DNA from 2 places in the Rossellomorea sp. NS-SX7 genome. Region 2 is predicted to be linked to the other one. Evidence: a T-box and tRNA genes for the amino acid it is inferred to sense, from the RefSeq annotation. Region 2 holds a T-box; the other holds one or more tRNA genes.
What was found. A T-box is a leader RNA that pairs with one kind of tRNA and senses whether it is charged. The one in region 2 lies ahead of argS (arginine--tRNA ligase), so its partner is inferred to be a tRNA-Arg.
Positions count from the first base shown of each region.

Region 1: it has a tRNA-Arg gene. The T-box ahead of argS (arginine--tRNA ligase) is inferred to sense a tRNA for this amino acid. The anticodon was not compared.

Region 1 covers NZ_CM128249.1:4,112,272-4,122,628, reverse strand. Annotated here, with positions in the region: gene ACUXV2_RS20425 (protein arginine kinase) at 1-55, opposite strand, end outside; gene ACUXV2_RS20420 (UvrB/UvrC motif-containing protein) at 52-600, opposite strand; gene ACUXV2_RS20415 (CtsR family transcriptional regulator) at 620-1,081, opposite strand; rRNA gene rrf (5S ribosomal RNA) at 1,756-1,872, opposite strand; rRNA gene ACUXV2_RS20405 (23S ribosomal RNA) at 1,971-4,904, opposite strand; rRNA gene ACUXV2_RS20400 (16S ribosomal RNA) at 5,096-6,647, opposite strand; tRNA gene ACUXV2_RS20395 (tRNA-Ala) at 6,883-6,958, opposite strand; tRNA gene ACUXV2_RS20390 (tRNA-Pro) at 6,967-7,043, opposite strand; tRNA gene ACUXV2_RS20385 (tRNA-Arg) at 7,051-7,127, opposite strand; tRNA gene ACUXV2_RS20380 (tRNA-Leu) at 7,165-7,253, opposite strand; tRNA gene ACUXV2_RS20375 (tRNA-Gly) at 7,263-7,337, opposite strand; tRNA gene ACUXV2_RS20370 (tRNA-Leu) at 7,343-7,427, opposite strand; tRNA gene ACUXV2_RS20365 (tRNA-Lys) at 7,467-7,542, opposite strand; tRNA gene ACUXV2_RS20360 (tRNA-Thr) at 7,568-7,643, opposite strand; tRNA gene ACUXV2_RS20355 (tRNA-Val) at 7,747-7,822, opposite strand; rRNA gene rrf (5S ribosomal RNA) at 7,835-7,951, opposite strand; rRNA gene ACUXV2_RS20345 (23S ribosomal RNA) at 8,048-10,357, opposite strand, start outside.
Region 2 covers NZ_CM128249.1:4,226,362-4,236,718, reverse strand. Annotated here, with positions in the region: gene ACUXV2_RS21080 (D-alanine--D-alanine ligase) at 1-375, opposite strand, end outside; gene ACUXV2_RS21075 (dicarboxylate/amino acid:cation symporter) at 680-1,867, shown strand; gene ACUXV2_RS21070 (GNAT family N-acetyltransferase) at 1,991-2,542, shown strand; gene ACUXV2_RS21065 (TVP38/TMEM64 family protein) at 2,580-3,296, opposite strand; gene ACUXV2_RS21060 (BsuPI-related putative proteinase inhibitor) at 3,442-3,930, shown strand; gene ACUXV2_RS21055 (hypothetical protein) at 4,251-5,021, opposite strand; gene ACUXV2_RS21050 (FtsW/RodA/SpoVE family cell cycle protein) at 5,515-6,690, shown strand; T-box leader at 6,746-6,950, shown strand; gene argS (arginine--tRNA ligase) at 6,996-8,684, shown strand; gene ACUXV2_RS21040 (YqaA family protein) at 9,047-9,628, shown strand; gene ACUXV2_RS21035 (diacylglycerol/lipid kinase family protein) at 9,828-10,357, opposite strand, start outside.

The sequences.
Region 1 (10,357 bases), 110 kb from region 2:
CTTCTTCATTCATCCAGGAGCTGACGGCATTACTCAAAAATTTCTCCAGGCTCATTCAGCATCTCCTCCCTCGTTCTTAACCTCTTTCTCCAGGGAGCGGATTTCATCTCTGATCTCGGCTGCTTGCTCAAACTCTTCATTTTCGATTGATGTTTGCAAATTTGTCCTCAATTGAAGGATCCTTTTCTTTAAGTGGATGGCTCCGCCCATACGCTCAGGAACTTTCCCATGGTGCTCGACATTGCCGCTGTGCACTCGTTTCAAAATGGGATCCAGTTGTGATTTGAAGGTCTCATAACAGTGAGAACATCCAAACCGTCCGACATTGATGAACTGCTGAAACGTCATCTTGCATTTTTCACACTGCAGCACTTCCTGCTGAGGAATTTCTGACGTTTTCGCCTGCTTGAACGCAGGAGATATATTAAGAAGACCTGCCAATAAGTTGTTCACGGAAAATCCAGGCGAAGTATCAAACATAAACTTATCTCCCTTATCCTGGGCGCAGTGTTCACATAAATGCACTTCTGTCTTCTCCCCATTCACTACCTTAGTGAAATGAAGAGTAGCAGGCCTCTCATTACACTCTTGACAAATCATCCAACTCACCTCTCAACCCTTACTCATACTTCAGGCTATCCAGCATAGCCTTCAACATTCTCCCCCGAAGCACATCTCTTTCAGGCAGGTTCACCATGATCACTGAACGATCCATGACGCTCAGCATAATCTTGGCTTCACGTTCCGAAATGATATCTTCTTCCACTAACCTGAAAATAATATCTGCAGCTGTATTCTGACTGATTGCTTTCGTCACAAGCGATACCAACTGATCTATAAGATGGACCTGGTCATGGGCTTTCACCTTCATAATCCGGATATAACCCCCGCCGCCACGTTTACTTTCAACCACATACCCTCTTTCAATCGTGAAACGGGTATTGATCACATAATTAATTTGAGAAGGAACACATTGAAACTTATCAGCTATTTCGCTTCGTTTTATCTCTACTATTTCACTTTCACTCAGTTCCAAAACATTCTTCAAATAACTCTCGATGATGTCGGAAATGTTCCTCATCAAACCTCCTCCTCATTTTGACTTTGACTATATTTGACTATAATTATACAATCGGGAAATGAACTTTGCAATTGTGAACTTACCCTTAGAAGTTTTCCTGTTTTGGAAAACTTTTAAACGTATGAAAAGGAGTTTACCTGAGTTTGTTTTAAGATCCTTTCCTTCAGCCTAAGGTATTGTATGTTGGTTGGGCTGGAAAGTTAACGGAAGATTAAGGGTTTACTAGGGGGTGTCTTTACAGGTTTGTTAGGGTTTGGGGTTTGAGGCTTTTTGATTGTATATCGGATGTGGCATCCAACCTGGTATTCAATTTCTTGAGATTTGAATGAAATACTTACGTATTAAGAAGAACATGACTTGCTTTTTCAGCAAGAACGAGGGTTTTTATTAACAATAGACAAATTAAAGGGCTTAAAAAGGGAAAAGTTTGATGATTTTCAATGAAATGATTAAGATACATTGATTTAGGAATCATTCGAAGTTGTGTCTTTTGGCAATGAGGAGACTTTTTTCAAAACTGATGATTATTTTTTTAATTCCTGGCCATATTTTTTCAAAAAACCAGATATTTTTTCAATTTCTATACTTAATTTTTCAAAACCACTCACAATCCAAAACCTAACGAACTTGAATCAACACAAAAAAGCAACTCCTATGAGCTGCTTTTCCTATTTGCCTGGCGACGTCCTACTCTCACAGGGGGAGAGCCCCCAACTACCATCGGCGCTGAAGAGCTTAACTTCCGTGTTCGGCATGGGAACGGGTGTGACCTCTTCGCCATTATCACCAGACGAATATTCAATTGAAGGTTTGTTCCTTCAAAACTAGATAAAGGATTGATGTCAAGATTACCGGTATTGCCGCTTGTGTTCATTTAAAATGACTCTTTGTGGTTAAGTCCTCGATCGATTAGTATCAGTCAGCTCCACATGTCACCATGCTTCCACCTCTGACCTATCTACCTAGTCATCTTCTAGGGATCTTACTCACATAAAGTGATGGGAAATCTCATCTCGAGGGGGGCTTCATGCTTAGATGCTTTCAGCACTTATCCCTTCCGCACATAGCTACCCAGCGATGCCTTTGGCAAGACAACTGGTACACCAGCGGTGCGTCCATCCCGGTCCTCTCGTACTAAGGACAGCTCCTCTCAAATTTCCTGCGCCCACGACGGATAGGGACCGAACTGTCTCACGACGTTCTGAACCCAGCTCGCGTACCGCTTTAATGGGCGAACAGCCCAACCCTTGGGACCGACTACAGCCCCAGGATGCGATGAGCCGACATCGAGGTGCCAAACCTCCCCGTCGATGTGGACTCTTGGGGGAGATAAGCCTGTTATCCCCGGGGTAGCTTTTATCCGTTGAGCGATGGCCCTTCCATGCGGAACCACCGGATCACTAAGCCCGACTTTCGTCCCTGCTCGACTTGTAGGTCTCGCAGTCAAGCTCCCTTGTGCCTTTACACTCTGCGAATGATTTCCAACCATTCTGAGGGAACCTTTGGGCGCCTCCGTTACTCTTTAGGAGGCGACCGCCCCAGTCAAACTGCCCACCTGACACTGTCTCCCACCCCGATAAGGGGCGCGGGTTAGAATTTCAATACAGCCAGGGTAGTATCCCACCAACGCCTCCACCGAAGCTGGCGCTCCGGCTTCCAAGGCTCCTACCTATCCTGTACAAGCTGTACCAAAATTCAATATCAGGCTACAGTAAAGCTCCACGGGGTCTTTCCGTCCTGTCGCGGGTAACCTGCATCTTCACAGGTACTATAATTTCACCGAGTCTCTCGTTGAGACAGTGCCCAGATCGTTACGCCTTTCGTGCGGGTCGGAACTTACCCGACAAGGAATTTCGCTACCTTAGGACCGTTATAGTTACGGCCGCCGTTTACTGGGGCTTCGATTCGCACCTTCGCTTGCGCTAAGCACTCCTCTTAACCTTCCAGCACCGGGCAGGCGTCAGCCCCTATACTTCGCCTTACGGCTTCGCAGAGACCTGTGTTTTTGCTAAACAGTCGCCTGGGCCTATTCACTGCGGCTCTTCGAGGCTATGCACCTCAAAGAGCACCCCTTCTCCCGAAGTTACGGGGTCATTTTGCCGAGTTCCTTAACGAGAGTTCTCTCGCTCACCTTAGGATTCTCTCCTCGCCTACCTGTGTCGGTTTGCGGTACGGGCACCTTTTTCCTCGCTAGAGGCTTTTCTTGGCAGTGTGGAATCAGGAACTTCGCTACTATAATTCGCTCGCTATCACAGCTCAGCCTTCGCGATGATGGGATTTGCCTCATCATCAGCCTAACTGCTTAGACGCACATATCCAGCAGTGCGCTTACCCTATCCTCCTGCGTCCCCCCATTGCTCAAACGGAAAAGAGGTGGTACAGGAATATCAACCTGTTGTCCATCGTCTACGCCTATCGGCCTCGACTTAGGTCCCGACTAACCCTGAGCGGACGAGCCTTCCTCAGGAAACCTTAGGCATTCGGTGGATGGGATTCTCACCCATCTTTCGCTACTCATACCGGCATTCTCACTTCTAAGCACTCCACCAGTCCTTACGGTCTGACTTCACTGTCCTTAGAACGCTCTCCTACCACTGACACCTAGAGGTGTCAATCCACAGCTTCGGTGATACGTTTAGCCCCGGTACATTTTCGGCGCAGAGTCACTCGACCAGTGAGCTATTACGCACTCTTTAAATGGTGGCTGCTTCTAAGCCAACATCCTGGTTGTCTAAGCAACTCCACATCCTTTTCCACTTAACGTATACTTTGGGACCTTAGCTGGTGGTCTGGGCTGTTTCCCTTTCGACTACGGATCTTATCACTCGCAGTCTGACTCCCATGGATAAGTCTTTGGCATTCGGAGTTTGTCTGAATTCGGTAACCCGATGAGGGCCCCTAGTCCAAACAGTGCTCTACCTCCAAGACTCTTACACATGAGGCTAGCCCTAAAGCTATTTCGGAGAGAACCAGCTATCTCCAAGTTCGATTGGAATTTCTCCGCTACCCACACCTCATCCCCGCACTTTTCAACGTGCGTGGGTTCGGACCTCCATCCAGTGTTACCTGGACTTCATCCTGGACATGGGTAGATCACCTGGTTTCGGGTCTACGACCACATACTCATTCGCCCTATTCAGACTCGCTTTCGCTGCGGCTCCGTCTCATCGACTTAACCTTGCATGGGATCGTAACTCCGGTTCATTCTACAAAAGGCACGCCATCACCCGTTAACGGGCTCTGACTACTTGTAGGCACACGGTTTCAGGTTCTCTTTCACTCCCCTTCCGGGGTGCTTTTCACCTTTCCCTCACGGTACTGGTTCACTATCGGTCACTAGGTAGTATTTAGCCTTGGGAGATGGTCCTCCCAGCTTCCGACGGGATTTCACGTGTCCCGCCGTACTCAGGATCCACTCAAGAGGGAACGAAGTTTCAACTACAGGGTTGTTACCTTCTTTGACGAGCCTTTCCAGACTTCTTCGTCTACTCCGTTCCTTTGTAACTCCGTATAGAGTGTCCTACAACCCCAAGAGGCAAGCCTCTTGGTTTGGGCTACATCCCGTTTCGCTCGCCGCTACTCAGGGAATCGCATTTGCTTTCTCTTCCTCCAGGTACTTAGATGTTTCAGTTCCCTGGGTCTGCCTTCCATACTCTATGTATTCAAATATGGATATTGTTCCATTACGAACAATGGGTTCCCCCATTCGGAAATCTCCGGATCAAAGCTCACTTACAGCTCCCCGAAGCATATCGGTGTTAGTCCCGTCCTTCATCGGCTCCTAGTGCCAAGGCATCCACCGTGCGCCCTTCATAACTTAACCGAATTGGTTGTTACATAAGGTTTAAAACCTAAAATGGCGATACTCGGTAATTTCTTGACTATCAATATATCTTTATCTAGTTTTCAAAGAACAAATAACGTGTATCTCATACGAGATACCTCGTTTTGATGGTTGAACCATCAAAACTGAACAAAACTTCGACTGTCAAACGTTTCATATATATTCCTTAGAAAGGAGGTGATCCAGCCGCACCTTCCGATACGGCTACCTTGTTACGACTTCACCCCAATCATCTGTCCCACCTTAGGCGGCTGGCTCCAAAAGGTTACCTCACCGACTTCGGGTGTTACAAACTCTCGTGGTGTGACGGGCGGTGTGTACAAGGCCCGGGAACGTATTCACCGCGGCATGCTGATCCGCGATTACTAGCGATTCCAGCTTCATGCAGGCGAGTTGCAGCCTGCAATCCGAACTGAGAACGGTTTTATGGGATTGGCTAAACCTCGCGGTCTCGCTGCCCTTTGTACCGTCCATTGTAGCACGTGTGTAGCCCAGGTCATAAGGGGCATGATGATTTGACGTCATCCCCACCTTCCTCCGGTTTGTCACCGGCAGTCATCTTAGAGTGCCCAACTGAATGCTGGCAACTAAGATCAAGGGTTGCGCTCGTTGCGGGACTTAACCCAACATCTCACGACACGAGCTGACGACAACCATGCACCACCTGTCACTCTGTCCCCCGAAGGGGAAAGCCCTATCTCTAGGGTTGTCAGAGGATGTCAAGACCTGGTAAGGTTCTTCGCGTTGCTTCGAATTAAACCACATGCTCCACCGCTTGTGCGGGCCCCCGTCAATTCCTTTGAGTTTCAGTCTTGCGACCGTACTCCCCAGGCGGAGTGCTTAATGCGTTAGCTGCAGCACTAAAGGGCGGAAACCCTCTAACACTTAGCACTCATCGTTTACGGCGTGGACTACCAGGGTATCTAATCCTGTTTGCTCCCCACGCTTTCGCGCCTCAGTGTCAGTTACAGACCAGAAAGTCGCCTTCGCCACTGGTGTTCCTCCAAATATCTACGCATTTCACCGCTACACTTGGAATTCCACTTTCCTCTTCTGCACTCAAGTTCCCCAGTTTCCAATGACCCTCCACGGTTGAGCCGTGGGCTTTCACATCAGACTTAAGAAACCACCTGCGCGCGCTTTACGCCCAATAATTCCGGACAACGCTTGCCACCTACGTATTACCGCGGCTGCTGGCACGTAGTTAGCCGTGGCTTTCTGGTTAGGTACCGTCAAGGTGCCGACCTATTCGAACGGCACTTGTTCTTCCCTAACAACAGAGTTTTACGATCCGAAAACCTTCTTCACTCACGCGGCGTTGCTCCGTCAGACTTTCGTCCATTGCGGAAGATTCCCTACTGCTGCCTCCCGTAGGAGTCTGGGCCGTGTCTCAGTCCCAGTGTGGCCGATCACCCTCTCAGGTCGGCTACGCATCGTCGCCTTGGTGAGCCGTTACCTCACCAACTAGCTAATGCGCCGCGGGTCCATCTGTAAGTGGTAGCTAAAAGCCACCTTTCAACAGTTCCTCATGCGAGGAACTGAGTTATCCGGTATTAGCCCCGGTTTCCCGGAGTTATCCCAGTCTTACAGGCAGGTTACCCACGTGTTACTCACCCGTCCGCCGCTGATCTCAGGGAGCAAGCTCCCTTTGATCCGCTCGACTTGCATGTATTAGGCACGCCGCCAGCGTTCGTCCTGAGCCAGGATCAAACTCTCCGATAAAAGTTTGAATAGCTCTTTTTTGTAACGATAATCGTTACGGTAAATCTAGAATTAACGTTGACGTATTGTCTTGTTTTGTTCAGTTTTCAAGGTTCAATTTGTTAAGTGCTTCGTTTGAAGCGACTTTTCAAGTATATCACCGACACTGGTGAGTGTCAACAACTTTTTTAATCTTTTTTCACCGAAGTGAGTTAAGGTAGATTCTTTTACTCCGCTTGCGCTGCGTAAAAAATCTTGGTGGAGCCTAGCGGGATCGAACCGCTGACCTCCTGCGTGCAAAGCAGGCGCTCTCCCAGCTGAGCTAAGGCCCCATCTAAGGTGGTCGGGAAGACAGGATTCGAACCTGCGACCCCTTGGTCCCAAACCAAGTGCTCTACCAAGCTGAGCTACTTCCCGAAATAGATGGCGCGCCCGAGAGGAGTCGAACCCCTAACCTTTTGATCCGTAGTCAAACGCTCTATCCAATTGAGCTACGGGCGCTTAATATAATGAATGTTATTTTCTTTCAAAAAAACTCTGGTGCCGAGGACCGGAATCGAACCGGTACGGTAGTCACCTACCGCAGGATTTTAAGTCCTGTGCGTCTGCCAGTTCCGCCACCCCGGCAAAAATCTTTGGAGCGGAAGACGGGATTCGAACCCGCGACCCCCACCTTGGCAAGGTGGTGTTCTACCACTGAACTACTTCCGCATATATGGTGCGGGTGAAGGGACTTGAACCCCCACGCCTTGCGGCGCCAGATCCTAAGTCTGGTGCGTCTGCCAATTCCGCCACACCCGCATGATAAAAGATATGATGTTTTGCTTGAGCAAAAATCAATGGTGAGCCATGAAGGACTCGAACCTTCGACCCTCTGATTAAAAGTCAGATGCTCTACCAACTGAGCTAATGGCTCATAAAAGTTATGAGAAAAACCAAAATGGTGCCGGCAAGAGGACTTGAACCCCCAACCTACTGATTACAAGTCAGTTGCTCTACCAGTTGAGCTACACCGGCGTGTTAAGTTGTTTATGCTTGTCCTATTTAAGGACGTTTGTTTCCTTCGCCCTTAGTAAAGGAAGGAAAGATATTTTGCTCCGCTGCGCTTCGCAAAAATCTATGGTGGAGGATGACGGGATCGAACCGCCGACCCTCTGCTTGTAAGGCAGATGCTCTCCCAGCTGAGCTAATCCTCCGGATTATAAATCGCCTGGCGACGTCCTACTCTCACAGGGGGAGAGCCCCCAACTACCATCGGCGCTGAAGAGCTTAACTTCCGTGTTCGGCATGGGAACGGGTGTGACCTCTTCGCCATAATCACCAGACGAATATTCAATTGAAGGGTTGTTCCTTCAAAACTAGATAAAGGATTGATGTCAAGATTACCGGTATTGCCGTTGTTCATTTAAAAATGACTCTTTGTGGTTAAGTCCTCGATCGATTAGTATCAGTCAGCTCCACATGTCACCATGCTTCCACCTCTGACCTATCTACCTAGTCATCTTCTAGGGATCTTACTCACATAAAGTGATGGGAAATCTCATCTCGAGGGGGGCTTCATGCTTAGATGCTTTCAGCACTTATCCCTTCCGCACATAGCTACCCAGCGATGCCTTTGGCAAGACAACTGGTACACCAGCGGTGCGTCCATCCCGGTCCTCTCGTACTAAGGACAGCTCCTCTCAAATTTCCTGCGCCCACGACGGATAGGGACCGAACTGTCTCACGACGTTCTGAACCCAGCTCGCGTACCGCTTTAATGGGCGAACAGCCCAACCCTTGGGACCGACTACAGCCCCAGGATGCGATGAGCCGACATCGAGGTGCCAAACCTCCCCGTCGATGTGGACTCTTGGGGGAGATAAGCCTGTTATCCCCGGGGTAGCTTTTATCCGTTGAGCGATGGCCCTTCCATGCGGAACCACCGGATCACTAAGCCCGACTTTCGTCCCTGCTCGACTTGTAGGTCTCGCAGTCAAGCTCCCTTGTGCCTTTACACTCTGCGAATGATTTCCAACCATTCTGAGGGAACCTTTGGGCGCCTCCGTTACTCTTTAGGAGGCGACCGCCCCAGTCAAACTGCCCACCTGACACTGTCTCCCACCCCGATAAGGGGCGCGGGTTAGAATTTCAATACAGCCAGGGTAGTATCCCACCAACGCCTCCACCGAAGCTGGCGCTCCGGCTTCCAAGGCTCCTACCTATCCTGTACAAGCTGTACCAAAATTCAATATCAGGCTACAGTAAAGCTCCACGGGGTCTTTCCGTCCTGTCGCGGGTAACCTGCATCTTCACAGGTACTATAATTTCACCGAGTCTCTCGTTGAGACAGTGCCCAGATCGTTACGCCTTTCGTGCGGGTCGGAACTTACCCGACAAGGAATTTCGCTACCTTAGGACCGTTATAGTTACGGCCGCCGTTTACTGGGGCTTCGATTCGCACCTTCGCTTGCGCTAAGCACTCCTCTTAACCTTCCAGCACCGGGCAGGCGTCAGCCCCTATACTTCGCCTTACGGCTTCGCAGAGACCTGTGTTTTTGCTAAACAGTCGCCTGGGCCTATTCACTGCGGCTCTTCGAGGCTATGCACCTCAAAGAGCACCCCTTCTCCCGAAGTTACGGGGTCATTTTGCCGAGTTCCTTAACGAGAGTTTCTCTCGCTCACCTTAGGATTCTCTCCTCGCCTACCTGTGTCGGTTTGCGGTACGGGCACCTTTTTCCTCGCTAGAGGCTTTTCTTGGCAGTGTGGAATCAGGAACTTCGCTACTATAATTCGCTCGCTATCACAGCTCAGCCTTCGCGATGATGGGATTTGCCTCATCATCAGCCTAACTGCTTAGACGCACATATCCAGCAGTGCGCTTACCCTATCCTCCTGCGTCCCCCCATTGCTCAAACGGAAAAGAGGTGGTACAGGAATATCAACCTGTTGTCCATCGTCTACGCCTATCGGCCTCGACTTAGGTCCCGACTAACCCTGAGCGGACGAGCCTTCCTCAGGAAACCTTAGGCATTCGGTGGATGGGATTCTCACCCATCTTTCGCTACTCATACCGGCATTCTCACTTCTAAGCACTCCACCAGTCCTTACGGTCTGACTTCACTGTCCTTAGAACGCTCTCCTACCACTGACACCTAGAGGTGTCAATCCACAGCTTCGGTGATACGTTTAGCCCCGGTACATTTTCGGCGCAGAGTCACTCGACCAGTGAGCTATTACGCACTCTTTAAATGGTGGCTGCTTCTAAGCCAACATCCTGGTTGTCTAAGCAACTCCACATCCTTTTCCACTTAACGTATACTTTGGGACCTTAGCTGGTGGTCTGGGCTGTTTCCCTTTCGACTACGGATCTTATCACTCGCAGTCTGACTCCCATGGATAAGTCTTTGGCATTCGGAGTTTGTCTGAATTCGGTAACCCGATGAGGGCCCCTAGTCCAAACAGTGCTCTACCTCCAAGACTCTTACACATGAGGCTAGCCCTAAAGCTATTTCGGAGAGAACCAGCTATCTCCAAGTTCGATTGGAATTTCTCCGCTACCCACACCTCATCCCCGCACTTTTCAACGTGCGTGGGTTCGGACCTCCATCCAGTGTTACCTGGACTTCATCCTGGACATGGGTAGATCACCTGGTTTCGGGTCTACGACCACATACTCATTCGCCCTATTCAGACTCGCTTTCGCTGCGGCTCCGTCTCATCGACTTAACCTTGCATGGGATCGTAACTCG
Region 2 (10,357 bases):
GACCCCGTTCCCCACGTATGGCAGGTTCAATAGTTCAAGCATCCCCTGGACCGTTCCGTCCTCTCCATTCGGGCCGTGGAGCAGCGGGAAGATCATGTCGTACCCTTCACTGTCCTTTGAGTCAGCAGGTGTAATCGCCGTGCTTAATGCATTCGGGGAGATTTCTTCCCCGTTATTGAATTGCAGTGCTTTTACATCTTCAACAGGCGCATTCAATTGAGGACCTTTGATCCATTGCCCTTCTGTTGAAATGAAAACAGGATGAATTTCATATTTATTTAAGTCCAAGGCTCCGATAACCGCCTTAGCTGTTTGCAGGGATACATTATGTTCGGCAGATTTACCGCCGTACAATAAACAAAGCTTGGTTTTCATGAATGAGTTACCTCCAATATTAACAATAGATGTTTCTATTTTATCACTTTCATCATAAAGGGAAAGAATGATTAGATGGAAAATGAAAATTCCCTCCAATGTCCTTGATCCATAAGCCATTCTCCATCTCGATTCCGTCTTTATATATGTATGATTACCCTGCCTAGTCCCGCAACTCTGAAATAGGCTTTTTTATCAGAATACACTTAAGATTCCGCCTATTCTCTTCCCTCTTAAATTATTATTCCGATGGGTGTATAATCCTTCTATCGAAAACAATTGTACATTCAAGGAGGACATCCAGATGAGAAAGCTTGGTTTACTGCCTAGGATCCTGTTGGGGATTGCATTAGGTATTGTCATTGGTTCGATTGCACCTGAATGGGTCGTGAAATTATTCGCTACGTTTAATGGACTTTTCGGTAATTTCTTAGGCTTCGCGATTCCATTGATTATCATAGGCTTCATTGCACCCGGGATCGGGTCAATGGGGAAAGGTGCCGGAAAGCTGCTCGGACTGACTACAGGAATCGCTTACGGCTCCACAGTTCTTGCAGGACTGCTCGCATATACGGTTGCTAAGAGTATTTACCCATCTCTCTTGGCAAATCAAACGTCTCAATCATTTGAAAATCCAGAAGAAGCTCTCTTAAAAGGGTTCTTCACAGTGGACATGCCCCCGATAATGGGCGTCATGACGGCTCTCTTGATTGCTTTCACCCTTGGTCTGGGGATGGCTGCCATTAAAGGCGACGCCCTCCAAAAAGGAATGAATGAGTTTAGAAGCATCATAGAGCTGGTGATCGAAAAAATAATCATCCCGCTTTTACCGCTTCATATTCTTGGTATTTTCGCCAATATGACACAGGGGGGCCAAGTCAGTGCCATCATGTCTGTGTTTGCCAAGGTTTTCGTCATGATCATCTTATTGCATGTTTTCTTTTTGGTATTCCAATATACAGCTGCAGGTACATTGCGTAAACAAAATCCGTTCATGATGATGAAGGGAATGCTCCCTGCATACTTCACAGCACTGGGAACACAGTCATCAGCATCCACGATACCAGTCACACTCGAACGCACAAAAAAGCTGGGTGTGCGGGAACGCATTTCTGACTTCTCGGTACCGCTGCTTGCTACGATTCATTTATCAGGCAGCACGATCACGCTTGTGAGCTGTGCAATGGCGGTCATGTTCATCCAGGGTGAGGCCCTGCAATTCTCGCAGTTGTTCCCGTTCATCCTTATGCTGGGTGTAACCATGATTGCTGCACCGGGAGTTCCCGGCGGTGCCGTGATGGCAGCACTTGGACTGCTTGAGTCCATGCTTGGATTCGGCCCGACCATGACGTCGCTCATGATTGCCCTTTACCTGGCGCAGGACAGTTTCGGAACTGCCTGCAACGTCACAGGCGACGGAGCTCTCACGTCCATCGTCGACAAACTGACGAATAAGAAAAAAGCCGCTGTTACAAACGTAAAAGCAAACTGATACCCTAAAGGCCCGTCCCCGTTGCTTTAAAGCAATGAGGGACGGGCCCTTCTTTTTTCTGACAGGAAATATCCCCTCTTATGTAGAAGTAATAGTAAAACACCCCAAAAGGAGTGCAGCTTATTGAACTCAACAAGCAAAAGGGTAACGCTCAGAAAAATACAAGAGAGTGACCTAGAAACGCTATGGAATTACATATATAAAGAAGAATCACCCGAGTGGAAAAAGTGGGACGCCCCCTATTTTGAGCACAAACAGGTCCCTTACGAAGAATATAAACGCTCGTTTCTTACGAATATCGAGAAAAACAATGACCACCAGCATATCATCGAAGCCCAAGGGAAAATCATCGGAACAGTAAGCTACTACTGGGAATATGAACCGACAAGGTGGCTCGAAGCGGGTATCGTCATTTATGACCCCGGCTATTGGAACGGGGGCTACGGCACCGAGGCATTGACCCTGTGGGTCGATCATTTATTTGTGACGAAGGAAATCGGCAGGGTCGGCATCACCACCTGGTCCGGTAATGAGCCTATGATGAGGGCCGCAGAAAAAATCGGCATGAAACTCGAAGGAAGGTTAAGGAAGTGCAGATATTATAATGGCGTTTATTATGATTCAATCCGGATGGGCATGATCAGAGAAGAGTGGACACGCACTGAGGGACATTAGAACATAGGGGGAACACACCTATCTCTGTGGTCTCCCCCTATTGATCATTCTTCGAGTCACCAAACCAGAATTTCAATTTCTTCCTTGTGAAGAAAACAAGCAGTGAAAGGATGATAAACATCGCAACAGCCACATAGAGATGCATCCGGTCTTCCCCGCTCAATCCGGAACCGAAGAAGACAAATCCGATTGTCCCCGGGATGATCCCAATGGCTGTAGCCGTGATATAAGGCAGGTAGCGTACTTTTCCGGCGCCTGCCAGATAACTGACCAGATCAAAATTCAAAAACGGCAGCAGCCTTAGAACGAGCACATAAAAGAAACTGTTCTCAGCCATTTTTTCACGGACGACGGTCATTTTAGGGGAGGGTTTCCTCCACAGCTTCATCCCAAGGTAGCTTGACATCACATACGCCACTGTTGCCCCCCCAAGTGCCCCGATGAAAATATAAACAATCCCATTGTATGGGCCGAACGCCAAGCCGGCCGCGATTGAAAAGATAGAGGTCGGGAACAACACCAGGGGACGGAAGGTCAGGATAATGATGAAGACTACAGGTGCCCACAAGCCAAACGACACGATCCAATCCCTGATGTCGTGAGGCCGCACCTCCCAAAAACTACGGCTGCCCCAGACGAGGACAAGGAGCAGGGCAAAGAATCCAAGCATCTTCGTTATTTCTTTTTTCTTCATTGCCGATCTCCACTCCTTTTCAAGCTTAAGATGGTCTGCCGGGAAACTGCTTTCTTCCATTGTACTGCCCACTCAACATAAAACCAACTCCACCGCATTTATCAGCCAATTTCTTCTGGGAGAATTGTCTTACTTCATTAATAAGGAACAAAGTAGTGAAACTTTTTTGATTTTGGTAAGTCTAATAGAATAGAGGTGATAGGACATGAAACAGTTGATCATTGCACTGACAGGAGCACTCGTCCTCGGTGGTCTAACCGGATGCGGGACCACTCAAGACCCAGAACAAAAGGAGATGGAGACGAACGGCACCCCTGAATCAAATCAAGCAGAGAAAGGGATTGTTGCAGGTAGTATGGAGCCTTCTTTAATCGAGCAAGAGGAAAAAAACGGACAGCCAGTTTATGAATATAAGATTAAAAACCAAACCGAAAAAGAAAAGACCTTTGTCTTTTCGTCCGGTCAAACAATCGACTTCGAGGTAAAAGATCAGAATGGAGCAGTCGTTTACCGGGAGTCTGAAAACAAAATGTACACGCAGGCCATCCAGGAAATCACGCTGAAGCAAGGAGAGGAATTTTCACGAAACCTGATTCTGCCAAAGCTTGACAGCGGTTCATATACCTTGACAGTTTGGCTGACAGCCAAGGGGGAAAGTCAGTATAAAGTGACGAAAGACATCATCATCCCATAATCTGAAATGCGGAAGCGTCTTTTTGGGCACCGACTGGCGCTTTCGGTCCGACGGGTGAAGCTGCTCATTGACTCCACCAGCCGGACCGAAACGGCGCGGGGAGACTGGTCTCTGTACCATTCTCGAAGCAAATATATTCATCCCATTACATAAAAAAGGATTAATCCAAGTAAAGAAGTTCATTCAACACCACCGGTTGATGAAGCCCTTTACGCAGATTAATCCTTCTCTTATTCATGCAAAGTATATAAAGAGTAAACAAGGAGCGAAGCGGTTTTCATCCCTATACTCTATTCATCCCTTTTTCCGCTTGTGCCTGCCTAACGGATAGAGGAACTCCAGCTTTTCGTTTTACGATCAAAAACAAGCAAACCATTTGCAGGGGACTTACTGAATTGCTGATAATCTTCAATCATTTCATCCATATTGAAATAGTCGCCAATGACCCAGATCGGGATCTCTATCTTCCCTCTGCTCACAATTGCCTTCTCTATGGAAATGATCATCCCTTCCTTTATTTTATCTTTAAAAGAAGTGATGATTTGCGATCCCACATCTGGATACTGCTTCTCCTTTTTCATGCCGAATAACCCTTTGCCGCCTTTGACACTTCCCAATTTCGCTGCAACCGTTGATCCCAATAATTGATAAAAGTCAGCAAAGTCGCGGTAATATATTTTGTTAAACCATCCATCATCGTGGGAAAGGTAAGCGTATCGATTATTCAATTTGGAATAAAACGGGGCATCGAGCGGCTGTTTCAGATGCCCCATATAGAGAAGCTCTGCAATTTCCTGTCCGTTTAATTCATTGACACCCGCTTCTTCGTCGAAATCGATCCAGCAGAAATCACCATAACTGTCGACGCTGTCATTGATGATCTTGTTCATATCTTCCTGTTCGACATATTCAAGATGGGTGTGAATGTTAAAGGCTCCATGTTCATACTGATGCTTGATCAACAGCAGGTTTTTCAGAGGATGCGGTGTATTCAAAGCAAATTCCTGAAAATTAATCCCGTAGGAAACAACATATTGCCGATCTATATTTTTATGCACATAGATGATCTCTTTTGTTTGCTTATTCTTCAAAACATTCCCTCCATCTGATTTACACGATGCGTATCTAATAGTATCTATTTTAGCAAAGAAATGAGAATATCGTTCTTTTCTATTTCATTTCAAAATGATGACAAAAGTCGCAGGGAATTGTCGAAAAAAGTCATTCCACAGGAATAGTACCTTATTCGGCTGTCTTAAAATTCATAGGACCCATGGATACAGAGGGCATGGAGACATTGGTATCGTGTAGAAATGCTTGTTTTTTACAGATGTGACTGTTCTAGCTAAATAATGGAGGAAATGTTACATTTGAAATCGGGACTTTTCTGTTTACACTTTCCAGAAGGGTCATGTAATATATGGAAAAACATTCATGACATACAGTACAAATTCTTCTTTATCAACGAACAATTGATATGAATGCTTTAAAAGAAGGAAAATACGGATGGCAGCCAGTAGAAATTTTCCTTCTTTTCTATTAGACTAGGAATGTGAAATCTTACGAAATTCAGGTGAAATGATTATGGAAACTCGCCAGCGTTTTGCTGATAAATTTGACTGGGGTCTTGTCTTCTTATTGATGATGTTTTTTATCGTCAGTGCCCTTGGGATAAGCAGTGCTCAAACCTCAGGTCAATATGGAACAAACTTTGTTATTCGACAGGCTTTTTGGTATGTAGTCGGTGGAATTATTATCGCAGGTGCATTGTTCTTTGACTCAGAACAGTATAAGCGCCTTGCTTGGTATATGTATGGCGCAGGGATCCTCCTTCTGCTTATATTGCTGATCTCACCGGAAAGCATTGCACCATATAGAAATGGGGCCAAAAGCTGGTTCATGCTTGGGCCGCTCGGTTCCATCCAGCCTTCAGAATTCATGAAGACATTTCTCATTCTCGCTCTTGCCCGGGTGATTACGAACCATAATGAACTCACCACCCGGAAGACATTGCAGACAGACTTTCAACTATTATTAAAAATCGGATTCACCACCCTTGTTCCCCTTGCTTTTATCATGAAACAGCCGGATCTTGGGACATCCCTTGTCATCTTGGCCATCATGACTGGGATCATCCTGGTGTCAGGAATTACGTGGAAACTGATCGTCCCGATTTATGCTTTTCTCGGAGTCGTCGGAGGCACCCTTCTATCACTCGTTATTTGGGCTCCGGAATTCTTGGAAAAATACACAGGGTTCGAACCTTATCAATTTGGACGGATCTATGCCTGGCTCGATCCTTATAACTATTCCAAATTGGAAGGTTTCCACTTGATCAATTCATTGAATGCAATCGGGTCCGGACAGATTTTTGGAAAAGGCTATAGCGACGGGGAAGTATATATCCCTGAAAATCATACCGATTTTATCTTCAGTGTCATCGGAGAGGAATACGGATTCATCGGCGCAAGTGTGGTCATCAGTTTATTTTTCCTATTGATCTATCACTTGACCAAAACAGCCCTGGATACGAAAGAGCCATTCAATGCCTACGTATGCGCAGGTATCATTTCGATGATTACATTCCACGTTTTCCAAAACATCGGGATGACAATTCAATTATTGCCAATCACGGGAATCCCGCTTCCATTCATCAGCTATGGGGGAAGTTCCTTGATGGGGAATATGCTGGCACTCGGCATCGTATTCAGTATGAGGTTCCATCATAAAACGTATATGTTCTCTTCAGAAGATTCTTAACATTTTTTGTTGTATTTATCACCAAAATGTGTAAAATAATATCTAACCATATACAGTACATTCAATGATGAAGAGAGTAATTCTGACGTGGATCCCTTTAGCGAACCAGGGTTGGTGCAAGCCTGGTGTGAAACCCGGAATGAAACGCACTTCTGAGAAGTCTTTCTTGAAATCAGTAGGGAAAGACCGGATAAAACCGTTAATTTATGAGCGCCCTTCGGGAAAAAGAGTGGTACCGCGAGCTAAAACTCGTCTCTATATTTATATAGAGACGGGTTTTTTTATTTTATTTGGAGGTGGCAATGATGGATTTAAAATCAGCTTTAGCAAACGAATTGAAGTCCCAGGTTCTCTCATCCTGGACGGAGGAAGATATCAGTACGTTAATTGAAATTCCCAAACATACGCATATGGGAGACCTGGCTTTCCCCTGCTTCAGATTAGCCAAAGAATGGCGAAAAGCTCCGGGAGCAATCGCTGAAGAAATAGCCCATTCACTACATTCACCAATGTTTAACAGTGTGGAAGCGGCGGGTCCTTATGTGAATGTCCGATTTGATCCCGTACTCACCGGGAAGGAAATCGTCTCTTCCATTCTTCAGCAAGGGGTTCATTACGGATCCCATTCATTCGGGAAAGGAAAAACCATTGTATTAGACATGTCCTCACCGAATATCGCAAAGCCCTTCTCCATGGGCCACCTCCGCTCGACCGTAATTGGTAATGCAATTGCCAATATAGCGGAAACATGCGGGTATGAGACCGTAAGAATCAACTATATCGGTGACTGGGGCACCCAGTTCGGAAAACTGATTACAGCGTTCAAGAAATGGGGAGATGAGGAGAAGGTAAAAGAAAACCCGATTGCCGAATTGTTCACCTTATATAAAAAGTTCCACGAAGAAGCCGTTCAAGACCCTTCCCTTGAAGACGAAGGGCGTAAAGCCTTTAAACTTCTCGAAGATGGAGAAGAAGAAATCACAGTGCTTTGGAAATGGTTCAAAAATGAATCACTCGAAGCATTTAAGGTCATCTATTCCCTGCTTGGTGTGGAATTCGATTCTTATAACGGCGAAGCATTCTTTAATGACAAGATGGAAGAAGTGGCAGAGCTCTTGGAAGAAAACCAGCTCCTCGAAACTTCTCAAGGTGCCAAGGTCGTACGGCTGGAAGATGAAACCCTCCCTCCTTGCTTAATCAGAAAAACGGATGGGGCCACCCTCTATGCCACAAGAGACTTGGCAGCCGCTCTTTACCGACAGCGTGAATATTCATTTGATGAAGCGCTGTACGTAGTGGGGCAGGAACAAACCGTCCACTTTAAACAGGTAAAAGGTGTGCTTGAAAAGCTGGGATACGAATGGGCGGATGCCATGAAGCATATTCCGTTTGGCCTCTACCTGAAGGATGGAAAGAAAATGTCGACTCGTAAAGGCCGCGTCATCTTATTGGAAGAAGTACTCCAGGAAGCCATCAAGATGGCCGGGGAAAATATCAAAAAGAAAAACCCTGATCTTAAAGAAGCAGCAGCTGTCGCACGGGATGTCGGGGTTGGGGCGATTATCTTCCATGATGTAAAGAATGACCGCATGAACGATATAGAGTTTTCCCTTGAGCATATGCTTACCTTTGAAGGAGAAACCGGACCTTATCTGCAATATACACATGCACGTGCGCAATCAATCCTGAGAAAAGCAGGCACCCCGTCACCTTTATCGTTTGAAGGACTGGATGACTCATCGAGCTGGGAAGTCATCAAACAGCTTAGACTATTTCCGGAAACGGTGGAAAGAGCCTGGAAGAACTACGCGCCTTCCATCCTTGCAAAATATCTGCTGGAGCTGGCCAAGTCATTTAACAGCTACTACGGAAATACAAAAATCATCCACAATGACCCAGGACAAGAATCCCGTTTAACACTCGTCTATGTTGTCGCGGCGGTTTTATCAAAAGGCTTGACTGTTCTAGGCATCGGTTCACCGGACGAAATGTAGAAAACCTGAAAATCTTGTCATTATTTCCCGAGAAATGACTTATCTCTTTTTCACTTTCTTTTCTAACGAATCATTAAAAAGACCGGCACCATAAAAACATCCCCCCTCTTCTTTACAGTCACTCGCCTCTCCAGCTTTCTAAGGTGACTTATTGAGAAGGGGGAACTCTTTTCTAAGGGACTTTTCTTCCTCTACTTTATAAAAGCCGCACCTTCTCTTTATATCTTTCTCATCCTTTAGCATTCTCGTATTTCTGCTCAAACAGATATTTCATGACGCTCCCCTCAAAAAATGATATACTTTCTATTGTTATTCATAAACAACGATTGACAATATTCGCATGATGATAAAGGAGATATCTTATGTCTGAATTACTTCACACTTTTGAAGCCTGGCTGCTGGATTATGGGATTTGGGGACTGATCCTTGTATCGTTTGCCGATTCATCTTTCTTCCCAATCCCGCCAGATGTTCTATTGATACCACTGGCTATCGCCAATCCGGAAAATGCACTGCTATATGCCCTGTATACCACCATTGCTTCAGTCATCGGTGCGTTATTCGGCTGGTGGATCGGTAAAAAGCTCGGACGTCCCATATTGGTCTACCTATTCTCTGAAGAAAGAATTCAGAAGGTAGAAGAATACTTTACGAAATACGGTCCGATGGCACTGCTGATCGCGGGGCTCACACCTGTTCCTTATAAAATCTTCACGATCTTTGCCGGTGTATCCGGTGTTAAAATACGAGTGCTGGTCATTTGGTCGATCATCGGACGAGGCATCCGCTTCTTCCTTGAAGGAGCCATCATTTTAACTCTTGGCGCCAAAGCAAAACCGTTCATCGAAGAGAACTTTACTATGCTGACACTCGCAGCAGGCGGAGTGCTAATACTGGCTTACATCATCTACCTGATCATCAAGAAGAAAAAACATACGGTTTGACCTCAAAAGCGGAGGCGGCTCGTTCAGAGGCGGGTGGCATAAGACGAATCGGCCATGAAGGCGCTTTTTGCCTTCTTGGACCATTTAGCTTATGACCTCGAGGGGCTAGCCGCCGGAGCTGGACAATCAGAAAAGCGGAGGCAAATTGATCTGCGCTTAACAAAAAGAAAGAGAGTATCGGGCCGCCCCCGATACTCTCTTATTTATGATCCCCTACAATCAAACGCAAGTGGTGCTTCAGTACTTCCAACGTTTGGTGCTGTCCTTCATAAAGCTCTCCGTCCATATCCACCTTCTCTAAACCTTCCAAATGAATGTCTGCTGCTGGAGCCTGGATGTGGATGATATCATCGGATTGGTCACTTACCTCACCAGTACTTCTTATTATGAAAAATTCCTTCAAAAGAGGGAAACCCGTTTTCTTTACCATATAAATATCAACCAACCCGTCTTCAAGATCGATACTGGCAGGCAGCGGGTTCGCACCGATTGAGCGCCCGTTTGCAGCAAGAAGCATCACGACTTCTTCGTTATACTCCTTCCCATTTGCCATGACGGTGGCATTCAATAGCCTCGGTTCCTGGATGGACTGAAAAGCACTAATGTAATAACTGAGTTTGCCCAGAACACTCTTGGACCCCGTATCGATATTGTCACTTGTTTGAGAAACCAGGCCCGTGCCCCAGAAATTGCTGAAATAGCGGTCACCCACTTTGACAATATCAACAT